DNA from 3 places in the Rhodococcus sp. FG69 genome. Region 3 is predicted to be linked to each of the others. Evidence: predicted binding sites of a transcription regulator. Region 3 holds the regulator's gene; each other region holds the start of a gene.

Region 1 (10,270 bases), on a different contig from region 3:
GATGCATCTCCTCGCAGATGACGACGGCGTCGGCGAGATCTCCCCCGTCACCGCCGACCTCCTCGGGAAACCCTGCGCCGAGCAAGCCGAGGGCCGCCGCCTTCTTGTGCAGCTCGCGTGGGATTTCGCCGTCGGACTCCCACTGATTCATGTGCGGTGCGATGTCTTGTACGACGAAGCTGCGGACGGTCTTTCGCAGCTGTAGTCGCTCGGGGGTGGTCCAGATGGTCATGAGAGTTCTCCCTGAAATACCAGTGTTTCGGGAATGTCGATGTGGCGAGACCGCAACCACTCACCGAGCCCCTTGGCCTGGGGATCGAATCGAGCCTGCGAGGCGACGCCTTGACCGAGGATGCCCTCGATAACGAAGTTGACGGCGCGTAGGTGCGGTAGGACGTGCCGGGTGACGGTCAGTGCTTTCGCCTCCGGCAACATCACCTTCAGCTGATCGACCGTCAGTACTGCTGCCAGCCATGAGAATTCGTCGTCGGTGCGCACCCAGACGCCGACGTTGGCATTTCCACCTTTGTCGCCGCTGCGGGCTGCAGCGATGGTACCGAGAGGTACGCGAATAGTGGGTTCGTCCGGGCGCGCCTTCGGCAGTTCCGGTTCCTGAAGAGGTTCGAGTTCCTTCGTATCCGATGCCTGCGGCACGTCGCGACGGGTTCCGTCGGGCAGCACGGCGACGTGCGGTACCTCTGCGGCGTCGACGTACCCTGCAGTGAACACGCCATAGGGCGCGCCGTTGCCGGGGGGAGCCGTCAGCGAAAAACCGGGGTAGCTGGCGAGTGCAAGTTCCACTGCAACCGAAGAAAATTGGCGACCCACCATGTTCGGATCACTGTCCCGGGCGACGCAGCGCAGCAAAGCACTTGCAGTTTCCTCGGTGTCGGCATCGGGCTTGTCGGTACGGACCAGAGTCCAGTCCAGTTCGGTCGGCCGGGCCGGGAGCCAAGCTTCGAACTGCTTCTGTGCAAGTTCTGCTTTCGCGTCGATGTCGAGCCCCGTGAGGATAAGGGTGAACTCGTTGCGGAAGCCCCCGAGCGCATTGAGCGAGACCTTCAGTGTCGGCGGAGGCGGTTCGCCTTGCACACCGCTGATCCGGACGCGGTCGCTGGCGACCGTAGAGAGGATCGCCGAGTCGATGCGTGCGGTGACATCGGGATTGGCGTAGCGGCCCCCGGTGATTTCGTACAGCAACTGGGCCGTCACGGTCCCGACGCTGACCGCTCCGCCGGTGCCGTCGTGCTTGGTGATGACCGAGGAGCCGTCGGACTCTATTTCGGCGATGGGAAATCCGGGACGGCCCATATCGGGAATCTCGGTGAAGAACGAGTAGTTGCCGCCGGTGGCCTGAGTCCCACACTCGATGACGTGACCGGCCACAACAGCACCGGCCAGAGCGTCGTAATCTGTTCTCGTCCAACCGAAATGATGAGCTGCAGGCCCGACGATGACCGAAGCATCGGTGACACGACCGGTCACCACGACGTCGGCGCCCGACTTCAAGCATTCCACGATTCCCCAGGAGCCGAGATATGCGTTGGCCGTCAACGGTGCGCCGAGGCCGAGTTCCTGGGCGCGGGAGAGAAGGTCGTCGCCTTCGACATAGGCGATCTTCGCGCCTGATCCGAGCTCGCCGAGAGCCTTCGCCAAGCCGCTGGGGTTGAGCCCACCAGCGTTGGCGACGATCTTCACTCCCTTGTCGAGCGCAAGCCCCAGGCAGTCTTCGGCCTGGCGTAGAAAGGTTTTGGCGTATCCGCGGGAGGCGTCCTTCATGCGATCACGGCCGAGGATCAACATCGTCAGCTCGGCGAGGTAATCGCCGGTGAGGTAGTCGAGTTCACCGCCTTCGAGCATTTCGCGCATCGCGGAGATGCGGTCTCCGTAGAAGCCGGAACAGTTGCCTATCCTCACGGTCATTGTTTGGGTCGTCCACTTCCGGGAGGGCCTGCGAAGGCTTGGGCGATGGTGAGCCAGTGCTCGGCATCGGCGCCGACGGCAGTGACGTCGAGGTCGTCTCGATGCGCCCGCTGGGTGACCAGCCGGCAGAAGTCCGCTGCCGAACCAGTGACACGCTGGGCGGCGTCCTCGGGACCCCAGGTCCACAGCTCACCGCCTGGGGAGGTGAGTTCGACTCGGAACGGCTCGGCCGGCGGAGTCTGCTGGTTGAGCGCGTACGCGAAGTCGCGGGTGCGCACGCCTATGTGTGCGACGCCCTTGATCCGGTCGGTCGGCTCGAGGACGACACCGAGCGCGTCGGCGACGTCCTGGCCGTGGGCCCACGTCTCCATCAGCCGCGCGGTCGCCATCGATGCGGCGCTCATCGGCGGCCCGAACCATGGGATCTTGTTCCCTGCCGGCACCGCCACGAGCGCGTCGGTCATCGCGTGACGACGCGAGCGCCACGTCGTCAACAGGTGTGGGTCGCGCGATTCTTCCTCAGCAGCAGTGTCGACGAAACCCATCGGATCGGACCATGCCTGTTTCAGCGCCACGTCGAATTCCGCGGCGGCGTCCGTATCGCCTGCCGCGCCCAATGTCGTCTGCGCGGCGACGTTGTCGGTCCAGGAGAGGTGCCCGATCTGATGGGCGACGGTCCACCCTTCGGCGGGAGTCGGTGTCGACCATTGCTGGTCGGTGAGGTCTGCAACCAGCGCGTCGAGGGCATCGCCTTCAGCGCGGAGGTCGTCGACGATGGAGTCGAGGTCGGCCATGAAGAAAGCTTCACATCGCAGACCGGAAAAAGCAAGCATGCCTGCTTGTTAATTTGGGACTCCGCCCCCAGTGGCACGTTTGAGTGCATTCCAGTGCACTTGTTCGTGCCACTACTGGAGGATCCATGTCACCTCACGTTTGCTTGACAGCGCTAACGTGCGTCGCGTGAAGTTCGCCGTAGCTGCCCCGCTGGTCCTCGTCGCCCTCGTGCTGACCGCATGTTCCTCCTCGTCCGAACCTGCGCAGGACGACGAAGCGCGCACGGTCCGGGTCGCCACGTTCAATGCAAGCCTGAACCGAGCGGTCGCGGGCCAGCTGCTCACGGACCTGAGCGGCGAGAACACTCAGGCCAGGGCGGTGGCCGACGTGATCACCGAGAATGCTCCCGACGTCCTCCTGATCAACGAGTTCGACTATTCCGTCGACGCTCTCGACGTGTTCCGCGACAACTACTTGGACGGCGCGTATCCGTATGCCTTCACCGCCCCGGTGAACACCGGTGTCGACTCGGGGCTCGATCTCGACGCGGATGGTGCGGTCGGAGGCCCGAACGACGCATACGGCTTCGGTCAGTTCCCGGGCCAATACGGCATGGTCGTTCTGTCGAAGTACCCGATCGATACTGCAGGGGTTCGAACGTTCCAGAACTTCCTGTGGAGGGACATGCCGAATTCACTGCTGCCACGGGACTATTACGGAGCGAACTCCGATTCTCTACGGCTGTCGAGCAAGTCGCACTGGGACGTGCCGGTGGACATCGATGGAAAAACGGTGCACATCCTCGCGTCCCACCCGACGCCGCCGTCGTTCGACGGTCCGGAGGATCGCAACGGCAAGCGAAATCACGACGAAATCAGGCTGACGGCAGACTACGTCGATGGCGCCGAATATCTGTACGACGACAACGGCGGACGCGGCGGGCTCGAATCCGGTGCGTCGTTCGTCGTGCTCGGCGATCAGAACAGCGACCCCGTCGACGGCGATTCCGTCGGAGGCGCAATTCAGCAACTTCTCGACAACTCGCGCGTCCAAGATCCGGCACCGACGTCGGAAGCCGGCGAGGGGAACGACACCGCCGACTTCTCCGACCCGACGCCCGGCGACCTGCGGGTCGACTACGCACTGCCGTCCGATGACCTGACCGTTTCCGGGTCGGGGGTCTACTGGCCCGCCGGCGCCGAACACCCGTCGGACCACCGCATGGCGTGGGTGGATCTGGAGATCTGACATTCTCGAGCAATGAACGATCTCCGCACAGCAGAGTCTTGCGTTTCCATGACAATTGCGGGATTCGCTTGTCGCGTCGGTATTTTCAGGCGCCCACCGCGTTGCTTCGCGAATACCGAATGGGCACCGAACCGCTCCCAGTCGCCGGGTTGCGCCAGGGCGAGTGTTGCGTTGCATCAACGCGGCAGCACCGACCGGCACCGCAGCGTGAGGGTCGACCATCAACCGCGTGATCCACGGCGCATCCTCGGGGTTGTGCGATATCTGCTTTTCTCATCCGCCACAGGCCACGACATTCAGCACCCGCCAGGTCGGCGACACGTAGTCGAGTGTGAGCGCCGCAGACTCGCCTGCTGCCAGCGTGTGCACAACGCATGCTGGGACAAGATTCAAGTGGAGTGGCGACCGTTTGGGCACGGGGCTCCCAAGGCTTGGCTGCAATCGTCATTCCCAAAATAGTGCGACTCCCACCGAACCGGCGCGAACGATCCACAAGGAATATCGGTCACGTATCCGCGTGACTAATTTCGTACGCATTTCAGCGTGCAATTCGTCGACGTCCCCGCCCAGTCACTGCAGGGTTACGAGCGCTGCGCATTTCGGCTAACCTCACTCAACTTGTCGGTGCCATCGTGTATGGCATCAACTCCAGTCGATGATGGTATGCCGCAACAGAATTGCCTTGACCAGACCAAATCCAGTCGGTACTATCGAACATAGTTTCGAACCAGCATCCGGAATCATTGGTCGGGGGACACAATGCCAGGAAGTCTCGCGGGCGCATTCGCCGCCTACGCAGGACCGCAGAAAAGCCCGTCATCGATCGATCCCTACTGTCCGAGAGCTCGGATGTGGCAGTCATCGAGAATCAAGCCTGCGCGCGCAAAGTCGCTCTTGCAGCTACCATCTGGGACTCGTGCATTCACCAGACCATTCAGATCGGCGAACATCTCACCGACGCCGGAAACTACGCGGCCTCCGAAATCGCAGCCGTGCTGGGCTGCTCGAAAACTGTGGCAGACACCTACGCCGAGATCGGAATGGACCTACGCCTGCGCTTCCCGGCCATCAGAGCAGCCTTCGAGTCCGGAGAGCTCGATCTTCAACGAGTGCGCGCGATCTACCGCGTCACCAATCCCTATAGCGTCGACGCCGTCGAACGCGCCGAAGCCGAGATCCTCACCGCCGCCACACGTCTCTCCCCCGGACCCCTCGCCACCGAGATCGACGCCATCATGCATCGCTGTGCGCCAGAAGAAGCTGCCGAACTCCGCAAGGACCTCACCAGGTTGACCGGAGTGCGGTACCGCGACAAAGACATGATCGCGACAATCGAGGCGAACCTAGAGGCAGCCGACGCCGCGGCATGCTGGCAACTGATCAACGAAATGGCAGACACCCTCTGTCCCAGAGACCCCCGAACGCGCGGACAACGCCGCGCCGCCGCCCACACCGCCCTCATGCGCCGCGAAACGTACGTTGCCTGCACCTGTGAGCCCGACGGCGATCACCCCTGCACCGCGAACCCCGTACTCCCCGAACGCCGCCAACCCCTCACCAACGTCACGATCGACATCGACACCCTCCTCGGACTCGCCGACCTTCCGGCGTACCTCGCCGGCCACGGTGACATCGACGCCGACTACGCCCGCGAACTCGCGGAAAACAGTGACCTCCAGATTATTCTCACCGAGGCACTCGACCTCGCCCGGGAGCTAGGACTCATCGCCAACAGACCCGCTGACGATAGCGCCGACTGCTCCGCTGGACCTTCCGAAACTGCCTCCAGCGCAGCCGGAACGACCACAGCCGCAGCCGACGACAGCGCAGGCCAGGGCACCGACAGCGACGGCGGCGGCACCGACAGCGACAGCTACAGCCAGGGCGACGACGAACCGACGGAAGACGTGGATCTCGAGGCTCAGAGCGCGAACCGTCCCGCGGCACACCTGACGTTCAACCCACTCGGACGAGGACGACGACGCCGAGGGATGAGGTTGCCGAAGCCCGCGCCCTCCCCCACACCCACCCGAACCGACGTTCCTTCCGGACCGCACGAGGGTCGCTACACACTAATCGCTGCGCTCGAGCAAGCCATCGCAGCGGATCCAGCGTTGGCCATCGCTCTGTACCCGAACGGACACGGCGGGTTCGACGCACCGCCGCTCGGAGCTCTGCTCTACCGTCCAGGTGCTCAGTTGGCCGAGCTCGTCCGTCAGCGAGACCGCACGTGCCGCCATCCCGGCTGCCACGTCCCCGCATCGAATTGCGAAATCGACCACGTCATCCCCTTCAACCACCGCAACCCCTCGCGAGGCGGCTGGACCATCCTCACCAACTTGCACTGCCTCTGCAAATATCACCACTCACTCAAAACCATGGGTGCGTGGACACCAACCATGCTCGCTGGCGCGGCGGAGTATTGGGAATCCAGCTCTGGGACGACCTCAGTCACAATTCCGGGAAACGCCTACGGTACAACGAATTTCGCCGGGAAGTCACTGATCCCCCATGTGCCGCGCAAGCGCAGACCGGAATTCGCGACCGAGCCGGTGACTACGGCGGAACGAGCCGCTACGGCAGCGTCGACTGCACCGGCAGCGACCGGATCCGGAACTCGATCCGGGGCCGCGGCTGGAAAGCCTGCGGGGAAGGCTGCAGCTGGGAAGCCTGCCGCTGATACCGCTACGCGAGCCACCACCCGCGACCGAAACCGACCGACCTCGCCGAGGGTCTCAGGCAAACCGGCCGAGACCGAAAGGGGCAGGAGCGAAACAGGCAGGAGCGAAACAGGCGGAGGCGAAGCCAACGCCAAGCGACCTCGGATACAGCTCGAACCTATCGTCGAGTGCAACGCATCGATGGGAATCGCCATAGGTCTGACTGTGGGCTACCAGATCAGCCGGTACAGAGGAGACGCGCCATTCTGACCTATTCGAGGACACGTGCAGTGCCGGTAGCCGAACGGAATTCCCCTGCTTCACGCGTGGCTGCGTTCACCACTCGTACGAAGCAGGGGACCTCGCGGATGTGCTCAGCCGGTGTAGCCGCTCATGTCGTAGATCGTGACGCCGTCGACAGTGGTTGCGGTGAAGTTCGCGGCAACCCACTCGGCGATTTGTGTGGAGACGTTTTCGGAATCGTCTCCGGTCGTGGGACCGCTCATTCCGCCCGAGATGTAGTACTTCACTTGGTGATCGCTGACGTACGAGATGAACTGGTCGAGCGTCGGGGCAGGGTCACCGCTCCACCCACCGATCGCGATCACAGCAGTGTCGGTCGCGAGCTCATACGTCGCCGCGGTCATCGAGCTGTTCACCGCCGCCGACCACTTCGTGTCCGCAGACTCGAGAAGAGCATTCACCTCGTCGCTGGATTCCGCATTCATTCCACCGCCCATGCCACCGGCCATGCCGTCGGCAATGTCGCCACCCATCGCCCCGCCCATCTCGCCGGCCATATCGACACCCATATCGCCACCCACATCGCCACCAGCCGCGTCTCCGGTCGGCATGTCGCCGGTCGGCATCTCCCCTCCCATGGGAGCCTGGCCACCGCCGCCCATCCCGGAGTCCGAGACCGCGCCCTCCGGGCCAGCAGTAGGAACGGATCCGCCGTGCGCGGTGGCGGACGTCGCCACGGCGTACGACACGCTGCCACCGAGCCCTGCGAGCGAACCGACGATGACGGCTACAGCCGCGAGCTTCCGATAGCGCCCAGCGCCAAGAATGAGCACCGCAGCGATCACGGTTCCGGCAAGAAGGATCCACTTCAGAGCTGGCAACCACTCTGCGTTGCGCTGCAACAGAACCCACGACCAGATGCCGGCAGCCAGCATCATCGACGCAAGCCCCGCCCTGCCGAAGATCGACTCACGCTTCGACCACAACGCATACCCACCTGTACCGATGAGTCCAGCGATGGCGGGAGCCAGCGCGACCGTGTAGTACGGATGAATCGTCCCGGACATGTAGCTGAATATCAGGCCGGTGACCACGAACCATCCGCCCCACAGGATGAGCGACGCACGAAGCAGATCAGTACGAGGAGCACGTCCCCGAGCGATCAGCCCGAACACCAGAGCAACGAGTGCAGCCGGAATCAGCCACGAGATCTGAATGCCCATCTCGTTGCCGAACAGTCGATCGAGACCTGTGCTTCCACCGAAGCTGGAACCTGCCGGAGCATCGCTCATGAAGCCGCCCCCACCGCCGCTACCGCTGCTGCCCCCGAAGATACGGCCGAGACCGTTGTACCCGAGCACCAGATCCATCACGGTGTTGTCGGTGGAGCCGCCGATGTACGGACGAGCGCTCGCAGGCCACAACGCGACCGTCAGGACCCACCATCCGGCGCCCGCGATCAGCGCGGCGAACGCCCCGATGAGGTGGAGCAGACGGGCACGAAGCCGAACATGGCCTGCGACAAGATACGTGAGTCCGAACGCCGGAAGCACCAGCAAACCCTGCAGCATCTTCGTCAAGAAGGCGAAACCGAGAGCAACCCCGGCGAGAGCAAGCCACATCGCTGCACGACGACCGATCCGAGTCTGGAGCGACCTCACGACGAAGTAGCCGCCGATGGACATCAACAGCACCAGCAACGCGTCGGGATTGTCGAACTTGAACATCAACGCCGCAGCAGGAGTCGCCGCGAGGACTGCGCCCGCAAGCAACCCGGCAGTGGGAGTAGCCACTCGCTTCACCGCTGCGTACACGACAGCGACGGCACCGACACCCATGAGCGCTTGCGGCACGAGGAGGCTTGCGCTCGAGAATCCGAAGATCCGCGCCGAGAGCCCCATCACCCACAGCGATGCAGGAGGCTTGTCGACGGTGATGAAGTTCTCCGAATCCAGCGAACCGAAGAACCACGCGGTCCAATCCTTCGAACCAGCCTGAGCTGCAGCCGCATAGAAGGTATTGGCATAGCCGCTCGCCGTCAGGTCCCAGAGATAGAGGACTGCAGCGGCGGCGAGCAGGGCGGCGAGGAGTGCAGTGTCGCGGTTCAGCGAAAACCGGCGCGTGCGTCGATGCCTGGAAGGTGGACTCGCAGGCTGAGGCGGCAGAAGCGTAGTGGTCACGGTGATCCTATTCTCGAAGATGTCGACCACCAGCGTGACTGCCGCGACCTCACGGACCCTGGGAGCGCGCTCGAGGGTTCCTGTGAAGTCATGCCCTCCTGATCGGTGCGAAAGTCTGCACCGCATCGTGAACGAGGAAGTCCAGCAGGAGTGCATTGCACAACTCCGGCTTCTCCACGAGCAGACCATGCGAGGTGCCGGGAACTATCGCCAACTCTGCTCGCTTCGACCTGGCGTAGAACTCGGACGCATGTTCGATCGTCACCTCGTCGTCATCGCCGATCATCACCAGGAGCCGAACGTCCATCTCACTCAGTTGCTCCGGCGTCACGGCCGGCCCTGTGCGATGCATATCGTCGAGTTTGCGAGCCACGACGGGGTAATGATCGGCCCCGTCGGGCGAGATCTCCCCGTACATGTCGACGAGAAACTGCGGCGTCGCCTGATCAGGATCGGACACACCCCCGCCCCAACCATCACGATGGAACACCCCGGCGACGCACGCGAGTCGTTCCACGAGGTCGGGCCGTCGCAGAGCCACCAGCAGAGCGACGACCGCACCGTCGCTACAGCCGACGAATCTGGCCGGACCGCCGACCACGGTCTCGACGAATGCGATCGTGTCGGTGGCCATGTCGTCGAACGTCATCGGACCCGGGGCGTCCGGGGTGCGGCCGTGGCCTCGTCGCTCGGGAGTGAAGACGCGGAACTGCCGCGTCAGAGCGACGAGGTTCGGTTCGAGCGCTCGTGAATCGACGCCGCCGGGATGCAAGAACACCAGCGGCTCGCCCTCACCGTCTTCGCCGTACCATGTGTCGACCGGGCCGAGTTGCACACGTCTGTCCATGCAATCGAGACCTCACCGACGGTCGAAACTAATCGCTCACACGCCGTCCAACGGCGAGATTCTCGAGACATAGATGCTCGACCTGTAGTCGTGACAGGCAACGTACGACGCATTACCGCCACGCCGGTGTCGAGAATCGGAAATAATCCACGGATTGTGCCCCGCGATACTAGCGCCGAAAGCCGCGACACCCATCCGACGCTGCGACGCGTCGTCCGGCAGCAGCGCCTCGTCGAGAACGGCGGCAGCCGACTGCCCCGCCACACCCGAGTGAAAGAGACCGAGCGATGACGGCCCAGGAGGCTCGCAGCGTCGCCGTCCGCTACGGCCTCGGGCTGGTCGCCCTCAACGTTTTCGCCGCCGTGCAGGTCACGTTCGTCGTGGCCCTCCTGGCG
Region 2 (10,270 bases), on a different contig from region 3:
TGTTGTGCCGGGCATGGTCGTCGTCAACTGCGCGGCCTACACCGCAGTCGACGCCGCCGAAACCGACGAGGACCGGGCAATGGCCGTGAACGCCGACGGGCCCCGAAATCTCGCAGAGGCGTGTGCGCGCGTCGGTGCTCGATTGGTACACATATCCACCGACTACGTGTTCGACGGCACATCGACCAGGCCGTACGAGCCGGATGCACCGACGGCCCCGAAGAGCGCGTACGGGCGCACGAAGCGTGCAGGCGAACAGGCGGTACTACGTGCGCTGCCAACCGCGCACGTCGTTCGGACGGCCTGGGTCTACACAGGCTCCGGATCCGACTTCGTGTCCACGATGCGACGGCTGGAGGGTGAGCGCGACACGGTGAGCGTGGTGGACGACCAGGTCGGTTCGCCGACCTATTCGTGGGATCTGGCCGGCGGAGTACTCGAACTCGTCGCTGCGCACCAGGTCGATGCCCCGATTCTGCATGCGACGAACGGGGGAACTGCGAGCTGGTACGAGCTTGCTCGGGCGGTGTTTGCCGGGGTAGGTGCCGATCCGGACCGGGTGAAGCCGTGTTCGAGCTCGGAATTCGTGCGTCCGGCACCGAGGCCCGCGTTCTCGGTTCTGTCCGCCGATGCTTGGGCTCGCGCAGGACTCACTCCGCTACGCGATTGGCGCGACGCGCTCGCCGACGCGCTGGCTGTTTCAGGGCAGGCCACCACATGACGGCTGCGCACCGTCGGGGCGCAATCGTGGGAACGATAGTGTTGCCCGCGTGAGTTCCAAGCTGGCCGTCGTGACGGTGACCTATTCGCCCGGTGAATATCTGGATCAGTTCTTGAGTTCGCTCTCGACGGCAACGACCGAGACTCCACAGGTCATCATGGCCGACAACGGGTCGACCGATGGTTCCCCCGAAGCGGCTGATGCTGCCTATCCGAATGCCCGCCTGTTTCGTACGGGTGCAAACCTCGGGTACGGCGGCGCTGTGAACCGTGCGGTTGCCGAGGTCGACGACAGTGTCGAGTTCATCGTCGTCGCGAACCCGGACGTCCGTTGGCACCCGGGCTCGCTGGACGGACTGTTGGCCGCCGCGCAGCGGTGGCCGCGCGCAGGTGCGCTCGGCCCGCTCATCCGCGAACCCGACGGCAGTCGCTACCCCTCGGCTCGCTCGGTCCCCGACCTCACCTCGGGCGCGGGCCACGCCCTTCTCGGCAAGATCTGGCCGAACAACCCTTGGACGGTGCGGTACCGACAGGACAACGAGGCAGTGACGGAGCGAACAGTCGGCTGGCTGTCCGGTTCGTGCCTTCTGCTCAGGCGTGCCGCATTCGACTCGGTGAACGGGTTCGACTCCCGTTACTTCATGTACATGGAGGACGTGGACCTAGGAGACCGCCTCGGAACAGCCGGCTGGCTCAATGTCTACGTTCCAGAAGTAGAAGTTACCCACTCCAAAGGGCATGCGGCAGGTAGACATCCGGAACTGATGCTTCCGGCCCACCACACGAGCGCGTACCGCTTTCAGGCCGATCGTCACCCACATGTGTGGCAAGCTCCCCTTCGATGGGCACTGCGCGCGGGCCTGGCAGCGCGCTCGAAGGTGGTTGTGGCTTCGGCACTTCGAGCGCGACAGATCGACGATCGGGAACAGCGATGACAACAGAGAGGCCGACGATGTCAGCTGACACGAGCAAGACGACCGATGCTGTGATCCTTGTGGGCGGCAAAGGTACTCGGCTCCGGCCGCTCACCTTGTCCGCGCCGAAGCCGATGCTTCCCACCGCCGGACTACCGTTTCTGCACCACCTGTTGGCGCGTATCAAGGCTGCGGGAATCGATCACGTCGTCCTCGGCACATCGTTCAAAGCAGAGGTGTTCGAGGAACATTTCGGTGACGGTTCCGCGCTCGGCCTCGAGCTCGAGTACGTCACCGAAACCGAGCCGATGGGCACCGGCGGAGGAATCCGTAACGTCCTGCCGAAACTCCGCGCGGACACTGTGCTGGTGTTCAACGGCGACGTACTCGGCGGCACCGATCTGACCGCGGTTCTCGACACTCACCGCAGAACCGAGGCCGACGTCACGCTCCATCTCGTCCGGGTAGGGGACCCTCGTGCATTCGGCTGTGTCCCGACCGACGAAGATGGCCGCGTCACCGCGTTCCTCGAAAAGACGCAGGACCCGCCGACCGACCAGATCAACGCAGGCTGTTACGTGTTCAAGCGGGAGATCATCGAATCGATCGCGCACGATCGCCCGGTGTCCGTCGAGCGCGAGGTGTTCCCGGCGCTTCTTGCAGAGGGCAAGCGTGTCTACGGCCACGTCGACAGCGCATATTGGCGCGACATGGGAACACCGGAGGACTTCGTCAAGGGCTCGGCCGATCTGGTTCGCGGCATCGCACCGTCCCCGGCCCTGAACGGGACGCGGGGTGAGTCACTGGTTCACCCGAGTGCCGGCATTGCGCCGGGTGCACTGCTGATCGGCGGAACAGTCATCGGCCGTGGCGCAGAGGTGGGCGCCGGCGCGCGGCTCGATGGCGCGGTCGTGTTCGACGGAGCCAAAATCGAGGCAGGCGCCGTGGTGGAGCGGTCCATCATCGGTTTCGGCGCTCGTATCGGTCCGCGGGCCCTCGTTCGCGACGGAATCATCGGCGACGGTGCCGACATCGGTGCCCGCTGCGAGCTTCTGCGTGGCGCTCGGGTGTGGCCCGGGGTCAAGCTTCCCGACGGCGGAGTGCGCTTCTCGACCGACGTCTGATCGTCGCCGATCAGCGTTGGCGGGCCAGTTCGACGAGGTGCGAGATCGTGTCGGCCTCGGCGTTCGCAGGGAGGTCGTGGACTGGCCACCAGCGTAGGTCGGTCGACTCTTCGCTCCGCACCGCGGTGGTTCCCGCCGCAGCGCGGACCAGGAATCTCAGATCGAGGTGACGGGTCGGCTTGCCGAGCGAACACGTGATCGGGTGGGTGTTCGCCGACAGGAGTGTCGGCTCGATCGTGAGTTCGTCGATGCCCGACTCTTCGCGCGCCTCTCGCATCGCCGCGTCGAGGACGGTCTCGTCCGCGGGTTCGCAGTGCCCGCCGAGCTGGATCCATCGCCCGACGCGGGGGTGCAGTGTCAGTAGCACTTGCTCGCCCGACTCGTCGAGTACCAACGAGGATGCGGTGACGTGTCCGGGTTCGTTGCTGCGCAAGCAACCGTCGGGGCTCCCTGCGAGAAACGCGAGCATCGTGTGCCGCAAGGAGTCTTCATGGTGATCGAGCACCGGCCACTCCTCCAGAGCGGCGACGGCAGAGTCGTGTAGCGAGCGAGCGCTCATCTCACATCTCCAGTAGTTCAGCGCCGAGATCGCGCGGTGCGCGAGGTGTCGAAAGTTCCACCGGATGGCCGATTGCTATGGCGCCCATGGCTTTCCAGTCCGCGCGTAGGCCGAGCTCGGCGCGCACCAGATCCGAGGCGAAGATCGTCGAACCGATCCAGCAACTTCCGAGGTCTCGAACGGCCAGCGCGACGAGCAGTCCCTGCACCGCAGCTCCGACGGCAACGGTGAACATCGTTTCCTCTGCGCGGGTGCGGTGTTCGTCGGGGTAGGTGTGCGCGCCGTCGGGCACGCAGAACGGAATGACGATTTCGGGAGCGTCGAACAGGATCCTGCCGCGCGCGACACGTGCATCTATCCGACCCTCGTCCAGGCCGTCGGACCGCAGGTCTTCACGCCACTTCTCCGTCATTCGGTCGAGCAACCGGGTGCGCAGTGCGGGCGTGCGCACCCAGACGAACCTGACCGGTCGAGTGTGATGTGGCGCGGGCGCAGTGAGCGCATCGGCCACCGCGCCACGGATGTCCTCGGGGTCTACGGTCTCGTCGGAGAACGAGCGCACCGACCTTCGCAGCAGTAGCGCTTGTCGTCGTCCGCGCACGATCGACTCCTCGGTGCCGAGCCAGAACAGGTCGTCCTCGCCCGGACGAACCAGATCTCGAGCGCGCGAGCCGTCGTCGACAGGTGTGAGACCCCGCACGACGGCAACCGGTACCGAACCGAGCTTGCCCTTGACGAGATCGCCTGCGGCGGCGATCTCGTCGGCTACGGCGACTTCGGTCACGATCAGCTCGTTGCCCTGGCTGTCCTCGGCGCCCGCATAGGCATGGACCACGGCGAGACCTGCGCTACCGATGGCCGCGTCCGTCTGTCCGATGCGCCATGCCCTACCCATCGTGTCCGTGACGACCACGCCGACGGACACGCCGAGCAACTGGGCAAGCGAGTTGCGGAGAGCGGATGCGCTCTTGTCGGGATCCTCGGGCAACAGCGCGAGTTCGGCGCCGTCCACATTGGAGCCGTCGATTCCCGATGCTGCCTGAACGATGCCGAGGCGGTTCTCGGTGATGAGTGTGCGCCCCTTGCGCGCAACTATCCGGACTGCCTCCTGGTCCACGAGTACTCGACGTGCGGCGTCGCGTTCCTCCGGATCGACAGGTGCGTCGACGAGCCTGCCTTCGACCTTGGAGATCACCTTGCTCGTGACGACGAGGATGTCGTTCTCGCGGATCCATGGTGCGTGCTCGGCGATGGATGCAGCGAGATCGTCCCCCGGGCGAAATTCGGGGAGACCACGCACAGGCAGGATTTCGATGCTCCCGCCCGGGGCGTGATCGGTCGGTACCGTACCGGTCACAGCGTCAGACCCGCCGATCGCAACGCCACAGCGGCCATCTCTGCGGTTGTTCTCGGGTCGGTCATGAGCAGTGGAACGCTGACGACGTCGACCCCTGGCACCGCCGCGGTATCGGTCGAGTGAATCATCCACGTATCGAGGATCCCGGTGTCCGACCGTGCGCCGTAGTATCTTCCGACAGCTTCGGCGCTCGTGTCGACGCCGATGACCGAGAGGCATTCGTCGGCCATCCCGCGCAACGGTTTTCCGTCGACGACGGGGGACAGGCCGACCACCTTGGCTTCGGTGGTACGGAGCGCACTGCGTATTCCGGGCACGGCGAGAATGGCGCCGACGCTCACGACCGGGTTGGACGGAGCGAGGATCACGGCGTCGGCGCTCTCGATCGCGTCGAGTACGCCTGGAGCTGGAGTTGCTTGCTCGGCGCCGATGTTCGCGAAGCTGTGCGTCGGTATCTGCGCACGGTATCGAACCCACCACTCCTGGAAGTGAATTGCACGCCGAGATTCTCCCGAGGCGTCGTCGGGGTCTGTCACCACGACGTGTGTTTCGCTGCGATCGTCGGAGACGGGGAGCAGTCGGACGCCTGGCTTCCATCGGTTGCACAGCGCTTCGGTCACGGCGGACAACGGATATCCAGTGCGCAGCATCCGACTGCGAATGAGATGGGTTGCCATGTCTCGATCTCCGAGCCCGAACCAATCGGGATCGGCGCCGTAGGCCGCGAGTTCGTCTCGTGCGTGCCACGTCTCCGCGATTCGGCCCCATCCGCGTTCGGTGTCGATTCCACCGCCGAGTGTGTACATGCACGTGTCGAGATCGGGGCAGATTCTGAGCCCGTGCATCCACACGTCGTCGCCCACGTTGACGACGGCGGTGATGTCGCCGTCGTCCCCGAGGAGGGTTTTGAGACCTTGGAGGAAACGAGCTCCACCCACACCACCGACCAAGACAGTCACTTTCACAGGTCGAAAGCCTATGCCGTGTGGCCGTGCGGTGCGTGGGCGCCCGCCGTTCCAGCGAGCTCACCGCATGTTCGACGGGTATTTTTCGGGCGCGACACGCGCAAGACGGGCGCAGATCCTTCGAGGGTGCCGATTCGGGGGTTCTAGATGGTATTGCAAAATGGTTCATCGGCTTGACCGCGACGTACTCCGGCGTGTCTAATCACATGTATGTCATTCCAAGGTTTCCGAGTGAGTTCGCTTGGAGGCGGCCTTGATTCGAACATGCGTTCTCATGCGGCGTGATCCTTGTGGGCAACGTGTAGTAGAGGTCGAGGGTTTGAATGTGACTGTGAATGGCTACGAATACCTGCGCGGGGCAAGGTGTTCGGAACCGACCGGCAATATCTGCGCTAGTAAATGGTGAGGAGGCGGAAGCGATGTATGACCAGCACGTGACACGTGAACAACGGGGAGAGTCCCCTGCTCACCTCAGCGCAGTCGACGACGCGCCGCAGACCGATTCCGAAGCAGGCGCAGCACGAGGCGACTGCGCGATCAGTATCGACAACGACGTATCCGGCGACGTCCGTTCGGAGATCGTTCCGGTGGATGCGGCGTCCGCGTACGTCGTGCACACAGAGACCGACATCGATTCCGGTGATGACTCGGACGACGGCATCGCAGAACAGCTTTCGATGCGTGAGCCTGTGAAGCCGGCCCTGAGTCTCATCGCTGGATTCGATCAGATGTTCGAGGAAATCGAAGATCAGTGGCAGGAACGTGCCCTCTGTGCGCAGACCGACCCCGAAGCGTTCTTCCCTGAGAAGGGAGGCTCGACTCGCGAGGCGAAGCGCATCTGCCTCGGCTGCGAAGTCAAGGACGAATGCTTGGAGTATGCACTCGCGAACGACGAGCGCTTCGGCATCTGGGGTGGTTTGTCCGAGCGTGAGAGGCGCCGTCTCAAGCGTGGAATCGGCTGAGACCGGCCTTGGGTCGACGCACGCCTCCGGTAGGCCGTCAGTCGTCGGCTGCGCAGTCAGTCTCCGTTTACGCCGTCAGTCTCCGTTTACGCCGTCAGTCCCCGTCGATGCCCGGATCCACCACATCGGGCTCGACTCCGAGGTAGGTGGCAACCTGCTCGACCAGCACCTCGTACAGCAAATCTTCGAGATCTTCAGGGTGCTTCGCCCGTCGTTCCAGCGGCCTCCTGAACAGGACTATCCGAGCGCGCGTAGCTTCGCCGCGCTTGTCGATGCCTGCAGGAACGAGTCGTGACAGCGGCACCGGGCCCTCGGCGACAACCTCAGGTGGCCAGTTGACGGACTCGGGATCCTTCGCGCGGATCTTCGGTACCTCGTCGACAGCGATATCGAGGCGCTCGAGCTTCTCGTGCCACTTATGGTCGATTCGCGCGAAAGCTTCCAGTACGGATCGGTCGAATCTGTCGGCTCGCGAACGGTGTCCTGGCACGTTGTTGGGCAGTACAGGGCCGCGGATCCCCCGTCCGCGTCGTGCGGCAGATCGGGATGTCGTTCTGCGTCCGGATGCACTTCGAGCCATGGCGTGAGGTTATCGGGGTCTGCTCGCGGTGTGTCGATCGGCTCGGCGAAAGAAGCGGGGGTTAGTCTCTCTGGTGTGAGATCTCTGCGTGGATGCTGCCGGCCTGGGTGCAACCGTTCGGCCGTTGCGACGCTCACGTATGTCTATTCGGATTCGACGGCTGTGGTCGGCCCCCTCGCCACCGTGGACGAGCCGCACTCCTGGGATCTGTGTGAGGTCCACGCATCGACCACCACGGCACCCAAGGGGTGGGAACTGGTTCGGTACGAGGGTGGCTTCACCACGTCGACGCCGGACGAGGACGACCTCACCGCCCTGGCGGAGGCTGTTCGCGAAGCCGGTCGTGGAGAACGTGGCAGGGAATCCGGCTCCGTCCGCACTCAGGAGGGTCGGCGCACGCCGGACTCGTCAACGGACCGCCGCCCGGGTTCGCCGGTACGGACCGGTCGTCGCGGCCATTTACGGGTGCTTCCGGACCCCACGGCCTGATTCCATCGGCGCCATCGCAAACCATGTTCCGACGCAGCATCGTTCGAGTGAACGATGAGGGCATCATTTCTGTCACATCTGCCCTCTGTCGTCGCGCCGACCACAATCATCTATGACACATTCGTAGGTCGACGGACCGGAAAGACCCGTACTCGCGCATCATCCACCCGATAACCCCACCTGATCAATACGAGGAGTCGTTCGTGGCACGCACTGCCGAAGCCGTCAATGCAGTCATCAAGGCCTACGACGTTCGTGGGGTGGTGGGTGAACAGATCGATGCGGCCTTCGTCCGCGATGTCGGTGCGTCGTTCGCCCGATTGGTGAAGGACTCGTCGGTGACGCAGGTTGTCATCGGGCACGACATGCGTGCGTCGTCGCCCGAGCTGTCGAAGGCCTTTGCCGACGGCGTCACCTCGCAAGGGCTGAATGTCGTGCACATCGGACTTGCATCCACCGACCAGCTGTACTTTGCGTCCGGCATGCTCGACTGCCCCGGTGCAATGTTCACCGCCAGCCACAATCCGGCGAAGTACAACGGCATCAAATTGTGTCGATCCGGCGCCAAACCAGTCGGACAGGACACCGGCCTCGCGACGATCAAGAGCGAATTGGTCGATGGGGTGCCGTCCTTCGATGGTGAGCCAGGGACGGTGACCGAGCGCGATGTGCTGAGCGACTACGCGAGTTTCGTCAAGAACCTGGTCGACCTGTCACAGGTCTCCGGTGTGAAGATCGCGGTCGATGCCGGCAACGGCATGGGTGGCCACACCGTCCCCGCAGTGTTCGAGGGGTTGCCCGTCACGGTCGAGCCGCTCTACTTCGAACTCGACGGGACCTTTCCGAATCATGAAGCGAACCCGCTCGACCCGGAGAATCTGAAGGACCTGCAGAAGTTCGTTCTGGACACAGGCGCTGATATCGGACTCGCGTTCGACGGTGACGCCGACCGGTGCTTCGTCGTCGACGAAAAGGGAGACCCGGTATCGCCCTCGGCGGTGACCGGACTCGTCGCCGAGCGTGAGTTGGCGAAGGAGCCGGGCGCCACGGTGATTCACAACCTGATCACCTCGCGAGCTGTGCCCGAGTTGGTGACCGAGCTCGGCGGCACCCCGGTGCGGACGCGGGTCGGCCATTCGTTCATCAAGCAGCAGATGGCGGACACCGGTGCCATCTTCGGTGGAGAGCACTCGGCGCACTACTACTTCAGGGACTTCTGGTGTGCGGACTCGGGAATGCTGGCTGCGTTGCACGTGCTTGCCGCGCTCGGCTCTCGAGATCGTCCGCTGTCCGAATTGATGAGTTCCTACGAGACCTATTCGGCGTCCGGGGAAATCAACTCCACTGTGGCCGACGCTGCCGAGAGGACCACAGCGGTACTGGAGGCGTTCGCCGATCGCACCGTGTCGATCGATCGACTGGACGGCGTGACGGTCGACTTGAAGAACGGCGCCTGGTTCAACCTCCGGGCGTCCAATACCGAGCCGTTGCTGCGTCTCAACGTGGAGGCTCGCAGTTCATCCGAGGTCGATGCACTCACCTCGGAGATTCTCGACGTGGTCCGGGCCTGACTGGAATAGTGGACGTGTCCGTGGGTATACGGGCACCATCACATGTGAGGCAAATGAGTCGGTAAGGAAGGACGGAGGCTCGAACGCGATGACCACTCTGTCACCACTTCTGGATCTCGACGACGCCGAAGCGCTCGTCGCTGCCGATACCGACGGCGCTCTCCGTAGCGCCGCGTTGGCCGGCGCTCAGACTCGTGCAACTGCGGCGTCGTTCGCCGACATCGTCGGTGAACGCTTGAGCGATCTCCGCCCGCGCAGTGTCGTGTTCGTAGCCGGCGGTGGTCGTGCAGAACGGGCGGCAGAAGTTCTGATCGCCGCCGTCGGTGCGCGTATCGGAGTCCCGCTCGTGCATTTGCCCGGCACACCTCCGTGGGTGGGACCTTTGGATGTTGTCCTCGTGTGCGGCGACGATGCGGGCGATCCGAGACTGTCCGAGTCCACGGCGGCCGCCGTTCGCCGCGGTGCGGAGACGATCCTGATGACCCCCGACGAGGGGCCGCTACGCTCTGCCGCAGCTGGTCGTGCACTGTTTCTTCCGCCGCGTGTGGCAGTGCGCGAACCCAACACCTTGATGCGCTACGTCGCTGCGGGAGTCAGTGTTCTGGGCTCCGTGGCCGGCGGTGTCCATCGGCCACTCCTGCCCGATCTGTCCCGCCTCGCCGATGCGCTCGACGACGAAGCATCGCGAAATCACCCATCCCGCGAGGTGTTTCACAATCCGGCGAAGTCCGTCGCAGTGCGTATGGCGAACAGGCGAGTGGTGTTCAGCGGAGCCGGCGCGCTCGCGATGGAGGCGGCCCGCCACGGCAGCGAGGTGATGTTCCGCGTCGCCGGCGTCGTGTCGGCGTCGAGCGAGCTCTCCGAGGTCATCGCGGCCGCAGTGCACGCGGCGCGAGCGAGCACCGCGGTGCCTACGGACTACGACCCTTTCTTTCACGACGAGCAAGTAGACGGTCCACGCCCCGAAGCGGCCATACGTGTTCTCGTCGCCGCATCTCCTGCGCGCGCAACGGAGGCCGAACGCCGTAC
Region 3 (10,270 bases):
CCGTCGACGAGCAGGCTGAGATCTACGGGCAAGTTCTCGAGGCGTTCGACGGACACAAGGTCGTCGTGCGCACCCTCGATGCAGGATCGGACAAGCCGCTGCGGTTTGCCAATCACGCAGACGAGGCGAATCCAGCGTTGGGGATCCGCGGAATCCGAATTGCCGAGCAGGACAGAGGAATTCTGTACCGCCAACTCGACGGCATCGCCGCCGCCGCTGCAGCAACCGGGTCGTCTCCGTGGGTGATGGCGCCCATGATCGCTACCGCGGCGGAAGCCGCAGCGTTCGCCGCCGATGCGCGGGCGCGCGGTTTGAAGCCCGGGGTCATGATCGAGATTCCGGCCGCCGCGCTGCTGGCCGAGCACATCCTCGAGCATGTCGACTTCTTGTCGATCGGCACGAACGACCTTGCGCAGTACACGATGGCGGCCGACCGGATGTCCTCGCAGCTCGCATCGTTGACCGATCCCTGGCAACCGGCCGTCATAGCGCTCGTGGCCCACACTGCCAAGGCGGGCGCCGCGGCCGGAAAGCCGGTCGGAGTATGCGGAGAGGCAGCCGCTGACCCGCTGTTGGCCTGCGTGCTCGTCGGCCTCGGCGTCACCTCCCTGTCGGCGGCCTCGGCGGCAGTGGCTCATGTCGGAGCGAAGCTGTCGTCGGTGACACTGGCACAGTGCAGAGAAGCTGCCGCTGCGACCCTGAAGACGGACAGCTCGGCAGCTGCGCGCGCAGCCGCGGCCGCTGTATTGAACTGACCGCGGTAAGGATTTGACTGCGCACTAGGATCGTTTCCTTGTGAGTCGAAACTTCGGATGGACCCTGCATGGGGACGGTAGAACGCCCGCTGCGGGCGCAGTGGTTGCACCCGACGAGCGGTTGACTTGGCCGCGCACAATCGGGATCGGCATGCAGCATGTCATCGCCATGTTCGGTGCAACACTGCTCGTGCCGACGGTCACCGGGTTTCCGGTCACCACCACGTTGCTGTTCTCGGGCATCGGAACCGCGCTCTTTCTGATCATCACGCGAGGCCGAATTCCGAGCTATCTCGGATCGTCGTTCGCGTTCATCGCGCCGTTGAGCGCGGCGCAGGCAGACGGCCCGGCCGCACAGCTCGGCGCGGTGATGTCCGTCGGAATCGTGCTCGCAGCGGTGGGCTTCATCGTGAAGTTCGCCGGCGGACGGGTCATCGAAGCCGTCATGCCGCCGGTCGTCACGGGTGCAGTCGTGGTCCTCATCGGACTCAATCTGGCTCCCGCCGCAACGTCGTCGTTCGAGGCCCAGCCATTGGTTGCCGTCGTCACGTTGCTCGCGATTCTGGTGGCGACGGTCGCCGGACCCGGATTGCTCGGGCGTCTCGGAATCCTCGTCGGTGTGATCCTCGGCTGGGTCTTCGCCGCCGTGATCGGACAGATCGACCCGGCCAAGCTCGACGCGATGCGGGCGGCCTCGTGGATCGGGATTCCGGAGTTCCGCGGCCCGACGTTCGAACTGTCCGTCGTACTCATCGCATTGCCGGTGGTGATCGTCCTCGTCGCGGAGAACGTCGGTCACGTCAAGGCAGTCTCGGCGATGACCGGTAAGTCGCTCGACGACCTTGCCGGGGATGCACTCATCGCCGACGGTTTGGCCACGACGCTCGCCGGCGCCGCAGGCGGATCGGGTACGACCACCTACGCCGAGAACATCGGGGTCATGGCGGCGACCAGGGTCTACTCGACGGCCGCGTACTGGGTCGCTGCTGCGACGGCCATCGTGCTTGCTTTCTCGCCGAAGTTCGGTGCCTTGGTGTTTACGGTGCCCGACGGGGTTATCGGCGGAGCGACGCTGGTTCTCTACGGCCTGATCGGTCTGCTGGGTGTGCGTATCTGGACCGACAGCACGGTGGATTTCACCGATCCGGTGAACCTCACTGTCGTCGCTGCTGCGCTGGTGGCCGGAATCGGTGACCTGACTCTGACGATCGGTTCGGTCGAACTCGGCGGAATCGCGTGGGGTTCGGTGGGAATCCTCGTCGGGTATCCGGTGATGCGCGCCCTGAACCGTCGAACCGCTCGTTAGTTCGGTCACCGATCACGCACGGCTCGGTCATCGACCAGGCCCGCAGGACGGTCGTAGGCTTCTCCTAATGCCAGTTCTCGTACTGGACAGCATCGAAGGAGTGAAGCTAGTGGACCGCACACTGTTCGAACCGGAGCACGATCTCTTCCGTGAGTCGTACCGCAAATTCCTCGACCAGCATGTCGCTCCGAATCACGCGCGGTGGGAAGAGCAGAACATCGTCGACCGCGACGTCTGGGTCGAAGCAGGCAAGCAGGGATTCCTCGGAACCGCGGTTCCCGAGGAGTACGGCGGCGGCGGGGTCAAAGACTTCCGCTACAACGCCATCTTGACCGAAGAGACGACCCGTGGCGGGTACAGCGGAATCGGGTTCACCCTGCACAACGACGTCGTCGCGCCGTACCTCATCGACCTGACGAACGACGAGCAGAAGCAGCGATGGCTACCCGGGTTCTGCTCGGGCGAACTGATCACGGCAATTGCCATGACCGAGCCAGGCACCGGTAGCGACCTGCAGGGCATCAAGACTCGTGCGGTGCGTGACGGCGACGAATGGGTCCTCAACGGCTCCAAGACCTTCATCACCAACGGCATCAATGCCGATCTCATCATCGTCGTCGCATGCACCGACCCCGAGAAGGGCGCCCAGGGCTTCAGCCTCCTCGTCGTCGAGCGCGACATGCCCGGTTTCGAGCGAGGTCGTAATCTCGACAAGCTCGGCATGAAAGCGCAAGACACCGCCGAACTCAGCTTCACCGACGTGCGAGTTCCCGCTGCGAACCTCCTCGGTGACGAAGGCATGGGGTTCATCTACCTGATGCAGAACCTGCCGCAGGAAAGGCTGTCCATCGCGGTGGTCGCCGCCGCAGCCATGGAGTCCGCACTGGACATGACAATCCAGTACTGCCGAGACCGCAAGGCTTTCGGAAAGTCGATCGGCAAGTTCCAGAACACTCGGTTCGTCCTCGCAGAACTCGCGACCGAGACCACGGCCACCAGAATCATGGTCGACAAGTTCATCGAACTACTCAACGCCGGAACGCTCACGGTCCAGGAAGCCGCAATGGCGAAATGGTGGACTACCGAAAACCAGGTCAGGCTCATCGATCGGTGCCTGCAGTTGCACGGTGGCTACGGTTACATGAAGGAGTACCCGATTGCCAAGGCGTACATGGATTCTCGTGTGCAGACGATCTACGGTGGAACAACCGAGATCATGAAGGAAATCATCGGGCGAGGACTGGATCTGTAACTTCGATACTTCATGGAACGGCCCGCAACCCTTGTGGTTGCGGGCCGTTCGGAGTTTCAGGTCAGAGTTTGCGCATCACCGTGACGACTTTGCCGAGGATGGCGGCGTCGTTTCCTGGAATCGGTTCGAACAGTGGGTTGTGCGGCATCAGCCACACGTCGCCCTTGGTGCGCTTGAAGGTCTTCACCGTGGCTTCTCCGTCGATCATCGCGGCCACGATGTCGCCGTTGTCGGCGACGCTCTGCTGTCGGACGACCACCCAATCGCCGTCGCAGATGGCTGCCTCGATCATCGACTCGCCGACTACTTTGAGCAGGAACAACGAACCCTGCCCGACGAGCTCGCGGGGGAGTGGAAACACATCCTCGACGGCTTCCTCGGCGAGAATCGGCCCACCGGCTGCGATTCTTCCCAGCACCGGCACGAAAGTCGGCGTCGGTAGCTGATCTCCCTCCGGGGCCGAGCCTTCGGCGACAGCAGCCGCATGGTCGGCCTGAACCTCGTCGAGTCCGCGGACGTCTACCGCACGCGGCCGATTCGGATCGCGACGAAGGAATCCTTTGCGTTCCAGGGTCCGCAGCTGGTGTGCCACCGACGAGGTAGAAGTGAGACCGACCGCGTCGCCGATCTCGCGAATGCTAGGTGGATATCCACGCTCGGTGACCGACGCCCGAATGACTTCGAGGACCTTGCGCTGACGTTCGGTCAGGCCCGCATTGATATCGGTGCCTTCGCCCTCGAACGCTTTCGCGGTCGGGACAGCGGCCGGTTTGCCGGCAGGCTTGGTTGTCGACTTGGCTGTCGATTTCGCCGACCCTGACGAGGTCTCGTCCTTCATTCGTGCGTCCTCCTGCGTCGTACGCGCGTTCGACACGGTCTCGATGATGTGCAACGGCTGTTCATTCGACCGTTCGAACGCGTGGGGTGGATGTGACGTGTGGTTTCTGACACGAATCTAACCCGAAAATGCCTCGTGATCAAACATCTGTTCGATCCGTGTCGCGTTTTCTGCTGACTTTGTCGGAGTCGCGTGATAGAACTTCGAACAAGCGTTCATCGAACGCCTGATCGAATAACGGGTTCGATCGCGTTCGACACCACGGAGGTTCCGATGACTATCTTGACCGATCAGCGCCCCATGACAACCCCGCGACCCATGACAGCCCAGCGCCCCATGACAGCCCAGCGCCCCATGACAGCCCAGCGCCCCAAAACAGCCCCGCCTGTGCGCACCAGCCGCCGCGCAACGCACGAGCGTCGGCGCTACGTACGGGGCACTGCCCCGCAGGGCGGTTCCCATGGGTCCGCCGGTGTCTGCGTGGACCGGGCGCACCGCGAAGAAAAGATCTCGTGGGCCGCAATGGTGGTCGGCGTCCTGGCCACCGCGCTGGTGATTCTGGGCTTCGTCGCGGTGGCGAACCTTCGCGCGGCTTCGCTCGAGTCGGCGTCCACACCTGCTGTCACGACAATCGAACAGGGGCAGCAGCTCACTGTTCCGGCCCAGCCGTAGTCGACGTTCGTGGCGACTCAGGCGGTCGCTCCGTCGCGTCAGGCGCCTCGCTTGTCGGGCGATCGAGTTGTCTACGTGACGCTCCGAGTATCCTCGAAGCCTGCACCTCTCGGGAGTGGTCGGGAAGGGTGCGACGGCTACGACGGAGGCGCACACATGCATTGCCCGTTCTGCAGGCATCCGGACTCTCGCGTGGTGGACTCGCGCGAAGCCGACGAGGGGCAGGCCATCCGTCGACGGCGATCGTGTCCGGAATGCGGCCGCCGATTCACCACCGTCGAAACGGCGGTTCTTGCAGTCGTCAAGCGCAGCGGCGTGACGGAACCGTTCTCACGAGACAAGGTCGTCAAGGGTGTCCGGCGGGCGTGCCAGGGCCGCGACGTGGACAACGACGCGTTGAACCTTCTGTCTCAGCAGGTCGAAGATGCAGTTCGTGCGTCCGGTTCTGCGGAGATCCCTAGCCACGAGGTGGGATTGGCAATCCTCGGGCCGTTGCGGGACCTCGACGAGGTCGCCTACCTCAGATTCGCGTCCGTGTACCGATCATTCAGTTCCGCCGAAGACTTCGAGAAGGAAATCCAAGATCTTCGGGCGCACCGCGAGTCGTCGTCGGTCGACTAGTACTGGCCTGCTCAGTTCCGGCCTGCACTGTCGATGGCCTTGAGTACTCGTTTCTCCGAGACCGGGTAAGCAGTGCGAATGCTCTGGGCGAACAGCCCTACCCGCAGCTCCTCGATCATCCAGAAGATGTCGAGAACTGGTTTGGTGTGGAGCCGCGACTCCGGCAGCGATTTCAGCAACCGATCGTAGGCTTCGTACACTCGGTCCAGAACATCCATGCCTGCGTCGTCGCGGCCTGCGCTACTCGGTAACGCGTTCAGCCGCACAGACGCGGCTTTCAGATAGCGCGGAATTTCCGCCAGTCGCAGCGAGCCGAATTCGAACACGAACCCGTCGAAGACCAGCCCGGCCAGTTGCTCGCGCACATCGTCGGCAGCGTCGCCCTGCGCCGTGTCCAGTACGGCACGTAGGCCGAGTGCTTCGATCAGGATCGGTCGGACGAGGGCAAGTATTTTCGATGTGCGTTCGGTGATATCGGCATTGACGGCCTTCGACAGTGCTGCGAACTTCTCCGGTGACCGGACAGGTCCGCCGTGTGCGTCCATCGACTCGTCGGCCGCTGTGGTGCGGCAGTCCTCGAGCAAATCGTCGAGGCTGCCGTACGGATTCAGGCCGAGCGCCAGCCGCTCACGAGTCGGAATGCCGGCAATCAAGGCCTTCGTTCCTCGCGGCGCCGAGTGGAGTAGCAGCGCACGGGTGCCGTCGCGCATCGCGGCACGCTGGCTTGCTGGGGTGCTCAGGACGCGGACTGCGATGCCTCCGTTCTCCTTCACCAACGCCGGATACCCCGTCACCGTCTGTCCTCCGACGGACTTGGTGACCGTCTCGTCCAGTGTGCCGAGACTCGACGACGTCCATGCCAACGCCGGAGCACGTTCCGCGGCGCCGACCGCGCTGGCCACTTCGCGCGTGACCCTGGGCGCCAGCGCTTTTCGCAGCTCCACGAGATCCTTGGCGGACCCGAGTTGCTGTCCATCGGTGTCGACTGCAACGAAGGTCATCTTCAGGTGTGCGGGCAGTCCGTCGACGTCGAAGTCGTTCGGGTCTATTCGGCACGAGCCGAGGCGCGACAGCTCGCGCGCCAGCGCGGTCGTCACCGGTTCGGAGCGAGGCGTCATTGCTGCCAGCGCCGCCGCAGCGAAGTCCGGTGCAGGGACGACATTTCGCCGCTGCGCCTTGGGGAGCAACTTGATCAGCGTCGACACGAGTTCCGATCGCATGCCTGGGACGAGCCAATCGAAGCCGACCGGCTGAACTTGGGCGAGCAGCGCGATCGGAATCCGCGCGGTCACACCGTCGGCAGCCGCACCCGGTTCGAACTGATAGGTGAGTGGGAACTGGATGTCGCCTTGACGCCACGCGTCGGGGTAGTCGCCCCCGAGTACCGATGCGGCATCGGGGTTGACGACAGTGGCTGCGGTGAAGTCGAGCAGATCGGGCTTGGTCCGCCTGGTCTTCTTCCACCAAGTGTCGAAGTGGCGCGCCGACACGGCCTCCGCGCCGATGCGTGCGTCGTAGAAGTCGAACAGGGCGTCGTCGTCCACCACGATGTCGCGTCGTCTCGCCCGGTTCTCGAGCTCGCCGACGTCGTCGAGTAACTCGCGATTGCGGTGGAAGAATGGGTGTTGAGTCTTCCACTCGCCCTGCACGAGAGCATGTCTGATGAACAATTCACGCGAGGCCTCGGCGTCGATGGTGTGATAGTTCGCCGGCCTTCCGGTGACGAGTGGAATGCCGTAGAGGGTCACCCGTTCGTATGCCATGGCCGACTGGCGTTTGACGGACCAGTGAGGCTCCGAGTATGTGCGCTTGACCAGATGCGGTGCGAGGTGTTCCGCCCACTCCGGTTCGATTCTGGCCGCCATCCGTCCCCAGAGGCGGCCGGTCTCGACCAGTTCTGCTGCCATCACCCAACGTGGCGGCTTCTTGAAGAGTCCGGATCCAGGGAACACCGCGAAATGAGTCCCACGCGCTCCGAGGAATTCACGTTTGTCTCCTTCTCGCAGCCCGATGTGAGAGAGCAGTCCGGACAGCAGAGCCTGGTGCAGCGCGACCGGCGTGGTCGGCGAGTCCGGAATAGTCCAGCCCAATCCGCGGGTGATCTGGCGGAGCTGACCATGCAGGTCCTGCCATTCGCGGATGCGGAGGTAGTGCAGGTATTCGTTGCGACACATTCGGCGGAATTGGTTGGACGAGAGGTCGTTGCGTTGCTCGCGCAGGTATTTCCACAGCTCCACGTAGGCCAGGAAGTCCGAGTTCTCGACGGCGAAACGGGCGTGCTTCTCGTCGGCTGCCTGCTGATGCTCGACGGGACGTTCCCTGACGTCCTGGATGGACAGGGCCGACACGACGACGAGGGCGTCGGCGAGCGCCCCGGTGTTGTTGGCTTCGACGAGCATTCGAGCCATCCTCGGGTCGACGGGAAGTGACGCCAGCTCCCGACCGATCGGTGTCAACTCCGATTCGCCGTCCTTCGTCGCCGGCTTCACCGCACCCAGTTCTTCGAGCAAGCCGATTCCGTCGCGGATGCTCCGTGGGTCGGGCGGTTCCACGAACGGAAACTGCTGAATCTTGCCGAGCCCCAGTGCCGTCATCTGCAGGATGACCGAGGCGAGATTGGTGCGCAGAATCTCGGGCTCGGTGAACTGAGGACGCGACGAGAAGTCCTCCTCCGAATACAAGCGAATACAAATGCCATCCGCGACGCGACCGCATCGACCGGCACGCTGGCGGGCCGAGGCTTGAGATATCGGCTCGATGGGCAGGCGTTGCACTTTCGTCCGCAACGAATACCTCGAGATACGTGCCGTCCCCGGGTCGACTACGTACCGAATTCCAGGGACCGTCAGCGATGTCTCGGCGACGTTGGTGGACAGGACGACTCGGCGACCGGTGTGTGCGGTGAACACGCGGTGCTGCTCGGCGGCTGACAGTCGCGCATACAGCGGAACGATCTCGGTACCGCGAAGTTGCCTGTCACGCAAAGCATCTGCCGTATCGCGAATTTCTCGCTCGCCGGACAGGAACACGAGGATGTCGCCGTCGCCCTCGCCGATCAGCTCGGCGACCGCGTCGCAGGTGGCGTCGACCGGGTCGAGATCGATCGTGGTGTCGCCGACATCGACCGACAGTGGGCGGTAGCGCATCTCGACCGGGAACGTTCGTCCCGACACCTCGATGATCGGAGCGGGGACGCCATCGCGGGCGAAGTGTGTGGCGAAGCGCTCGGGATCGATCGTCGCCGAGGTGATGATCACCTTGAGGTCGGGTCGGCGGGGGAGCAGCTGTGCTAGGTATCCCAGGATGAAGTCGATGTTGAGGCTGCGTTCGTGCGCCTCGTCGATGATCAGCGTGTCGTACTGCCTGAGCATGCGGTCGCGCTGGATCTCGGCGAGCAGGATTCCGTCGGTCATCAGCTTGACGAGAGTGGATTCCGACGATTGGTCGGTGAAGCGAACCTTGTATCCGACGGATTCGCCGATGCTCTCGCCGACTTCCTCGGCGATGCGTTCGGCGACCGTTCGGGCAGCAAGCCTGCGAGGCTGAGTGTGGCCGATGGAGCCGCGGATTCCGCGTCCGAGTTCGAGACAGATCTTGGGTATCTGCGTCGTCTTTCCCGAACCGGTCTCACCTGCGACGATCACGACCTGGTTGTTCTCGATTGCGTCCGCGATATCGGATTTCCGCAGGCTGACCGGGAGTGTTTCCGGGTATTCGATCCTCGGTACGCAGCTGCGGCGATGAGCAACGGTGCTCTCTGCGCTCGTGACATCGTTCTCGACTGCCGCGAGCTGATCGGGGGTACGTGCCCGGTCGAGCCGTCGACGCAATCTGTGCTCGTCACGGATCGATACTCCGGACAAGCGAGCAAGCAGTGATCGGCGAAGTTCCGAGGCCGTTGAAGTAGACATTCTTCGAACAGTTTATCCAGCGCGGGCGACGCCGGCACTGTCGGGATCACGTGCGATCGGCCTCCGCTGTGCAAAAATCCACTATGGCTGTCGAGTCCGTCCGATCCACCGAGGAGCCCACGAGCGTTCCGATCAGGGTTGCGAGGGTCGCGTTCGCCGTCCTCACCGCTGTCACGCTCGGCTTCATCCTCCACGACGGTGCGAGCGACCCGACGTTCTCGGTGGTCAACTACTTCAGCTATTTCACTGTGCTGAGCAACGTGCTGACGGTCGTCGTGCTCGGTGTCGGTGGCCTCGTGGATCCACGCGGGATGCGTTGGCAGCTGTTCCGCGGGGCCGTCACCCTGTACATGGTCATCACCGGGATCATCTATGCGGTGCTGCTGTCCAACATCGAGGTCGGGATCGCGGGGCAGTGGACCAACGACGTCGTCCACCGAATCATGCCCGTCGTGATCTTCCTCGATTGGATCGTCGTTCCCGCACGTCAGCGGATCGCGGAGTCACAGTCGCTGGTGTGGTTGACCTTCCCGGTCGTCTACGGGGTCTACACCTTGATCCGCGGACCGATCGTCGACTGGTATCCCTACCCGTTCCTCGACCCACGGAGTCAGGGCTATGTCGCACTGGTGATCGGCCTCGTCGTTCTCACGGTCGCGTTCGTGCTCATGGCGCTCGCGGTGAACGCAATCGGGCGGCTCGGCAACAAATGGCGATACGGGGAGGCATCGGCCGAAGCCGAGTGACTAAGCTCTGGCGCATGTCTTCTGTGCCAGAGCCGACGTACGAATCCACACACTCCGCGCTGTGGCACGGTTTCGCCGATATGGGCGCGGTGAGCAAGAACGGCCCGTTCGTCGTCTCGCGCGGCGACGGCGCCTACATCTTCGATCGCGAGGGCAACCGGTATCTCGA

Evidence for each region. The regulator LexA, encoded in region 3, represses DNA repair genes until DNA is damaged. The targets are predictions, from matches to a motif close to CGAACANNTGTTCG.
Region 1: ACODSO_RS13965 (HNH endonuclease signature motif containing protein) is a predicted target of LexA. The motif match lies at 4,657-4,670, and genes of this name have one in related genera.
Region 2: cofD (2-phospho-L-lactate transferase) is a predicted target of LexA. The motif match lies at 5,899-5,912, and genes of this name have one in related genera.

The regions. Positions count from the first base shown of each region.
Region 1 covers NZ_JBMDIX010000015.1:99,875-110,144, forward strand. Annotated here, with positions in the region: gene ACODSO_RS13945 (acyl-CoA dehydrogenase family protein) at 1-232, opposite strand, end outside; gene ACODSO_RS13950 (acyclic terpene utilization AtuA family protein) at 229-1,923, opposite strand; gene ACODSO_RS13955 (TIGR03084 family metal-binding protein) at 1,920-2,717, opposite strand; gene ACODSO_RS13960 (endonuclease/exonuclease/phosphatase family protein) at 2,884-3,945, shown strand; gene ACODSO_RS13965 (HNH endonuclease signature motif containing protein) at 4,797-6,875, shown strand; gene ACODSO_RS13970 (ArnT family glycosyltransferase) at 6,980-9,028, opposite strand; gene ACODSO_RS13975 (alpha/beta fold hydrolase) at 9,117-9,875, opposite strand; gene ACODSO_RS13980 (hypothetical protein) at 9,912-10,139, opposite strand; gene ACODSO_RS13985 (adenylate/guanylate cyclase domain-containing protein) at 10,163-10,270, shown strand, end outside.
Region 2 covers NZ_JBMDIX010000009.1:140,357-150,626, reverse strand. Annotated here, with positions in the region: gene rfbD (dTDP-4-dehydrorhamnose reductase) at 1-721, shown strand, start outside; gene ACODSO_RS09695 (glycosyltransferase family 2 protein) at 771-1,655, shown strand; gene manB (mannose-1-phosphate guanylyltransferase) at 1,673-2,758, shown strand; gene ACODSO_RS09685 (NUDIX hydrolase) at 2,769-3,317, opposite strand; gene ACODSO_RS09680 (coenzyme F420-0:L-glutamate ligase) at 3,319-4,674, opposite strand; gene cofD (2-phospho-L-lactate transferase) at 4,671-5,639, opposite strand; gene ACODSO_RS09670 (WhiB family transcriptional regulator) at 6,368-6,601, shown strand; gene ACODSO_RS09665 (metallopeptidase family protein) at 6,696-7,181, opposite strand; gene ACODSO_RS09660 (DUF3499 domain-containing protein) at 7,257-7,670, shown strand; gene ACODSO_RS09655 (phosphomannomutase/phosphoglucomutase) at 7,874-9,241, shown strand; gene ACODSO_RS09650 (tobH protein) at 9,330-10,270, shown strand, end outside.
Region 3 covers NZ_JBMDIX010000027.1:72,169-82,438, reverse strand. Annotated here, with positions in the region: gene ptsP (phosphoenolpyruvate--protein phosphotransferase) at 1-755, shown strand, start outside; gene ACODSO_RS20030 (uracil-xanthine permease family protein) at 796-2,061, shown strand; gene ACODSO_RS20025 (acyl-CoA dehydrogenase family protein) at 2,171-3,313, shown strand; gene lexA (transcriptional repressor LexA) at 3,375-4,151, opposite strand; gene ACODSO_RS20015 (hypothetical protein) at 4,425-4,823, shown strand; gene nrdR (transcriptional regulator NrdR) at 4,980-5,444, shown strand; gene hrpA (ATP-dependent RNA helicase HrpA) at 5,456-9,355, opposite strand; gene ACODSO_RS20000 (Pr6Pr family membrane protein) at 9,439-10,101, shown strand; gene ACODSO_RS19995 (aminotransferase family protein) at 10,116-10,270, shown strand, end outside.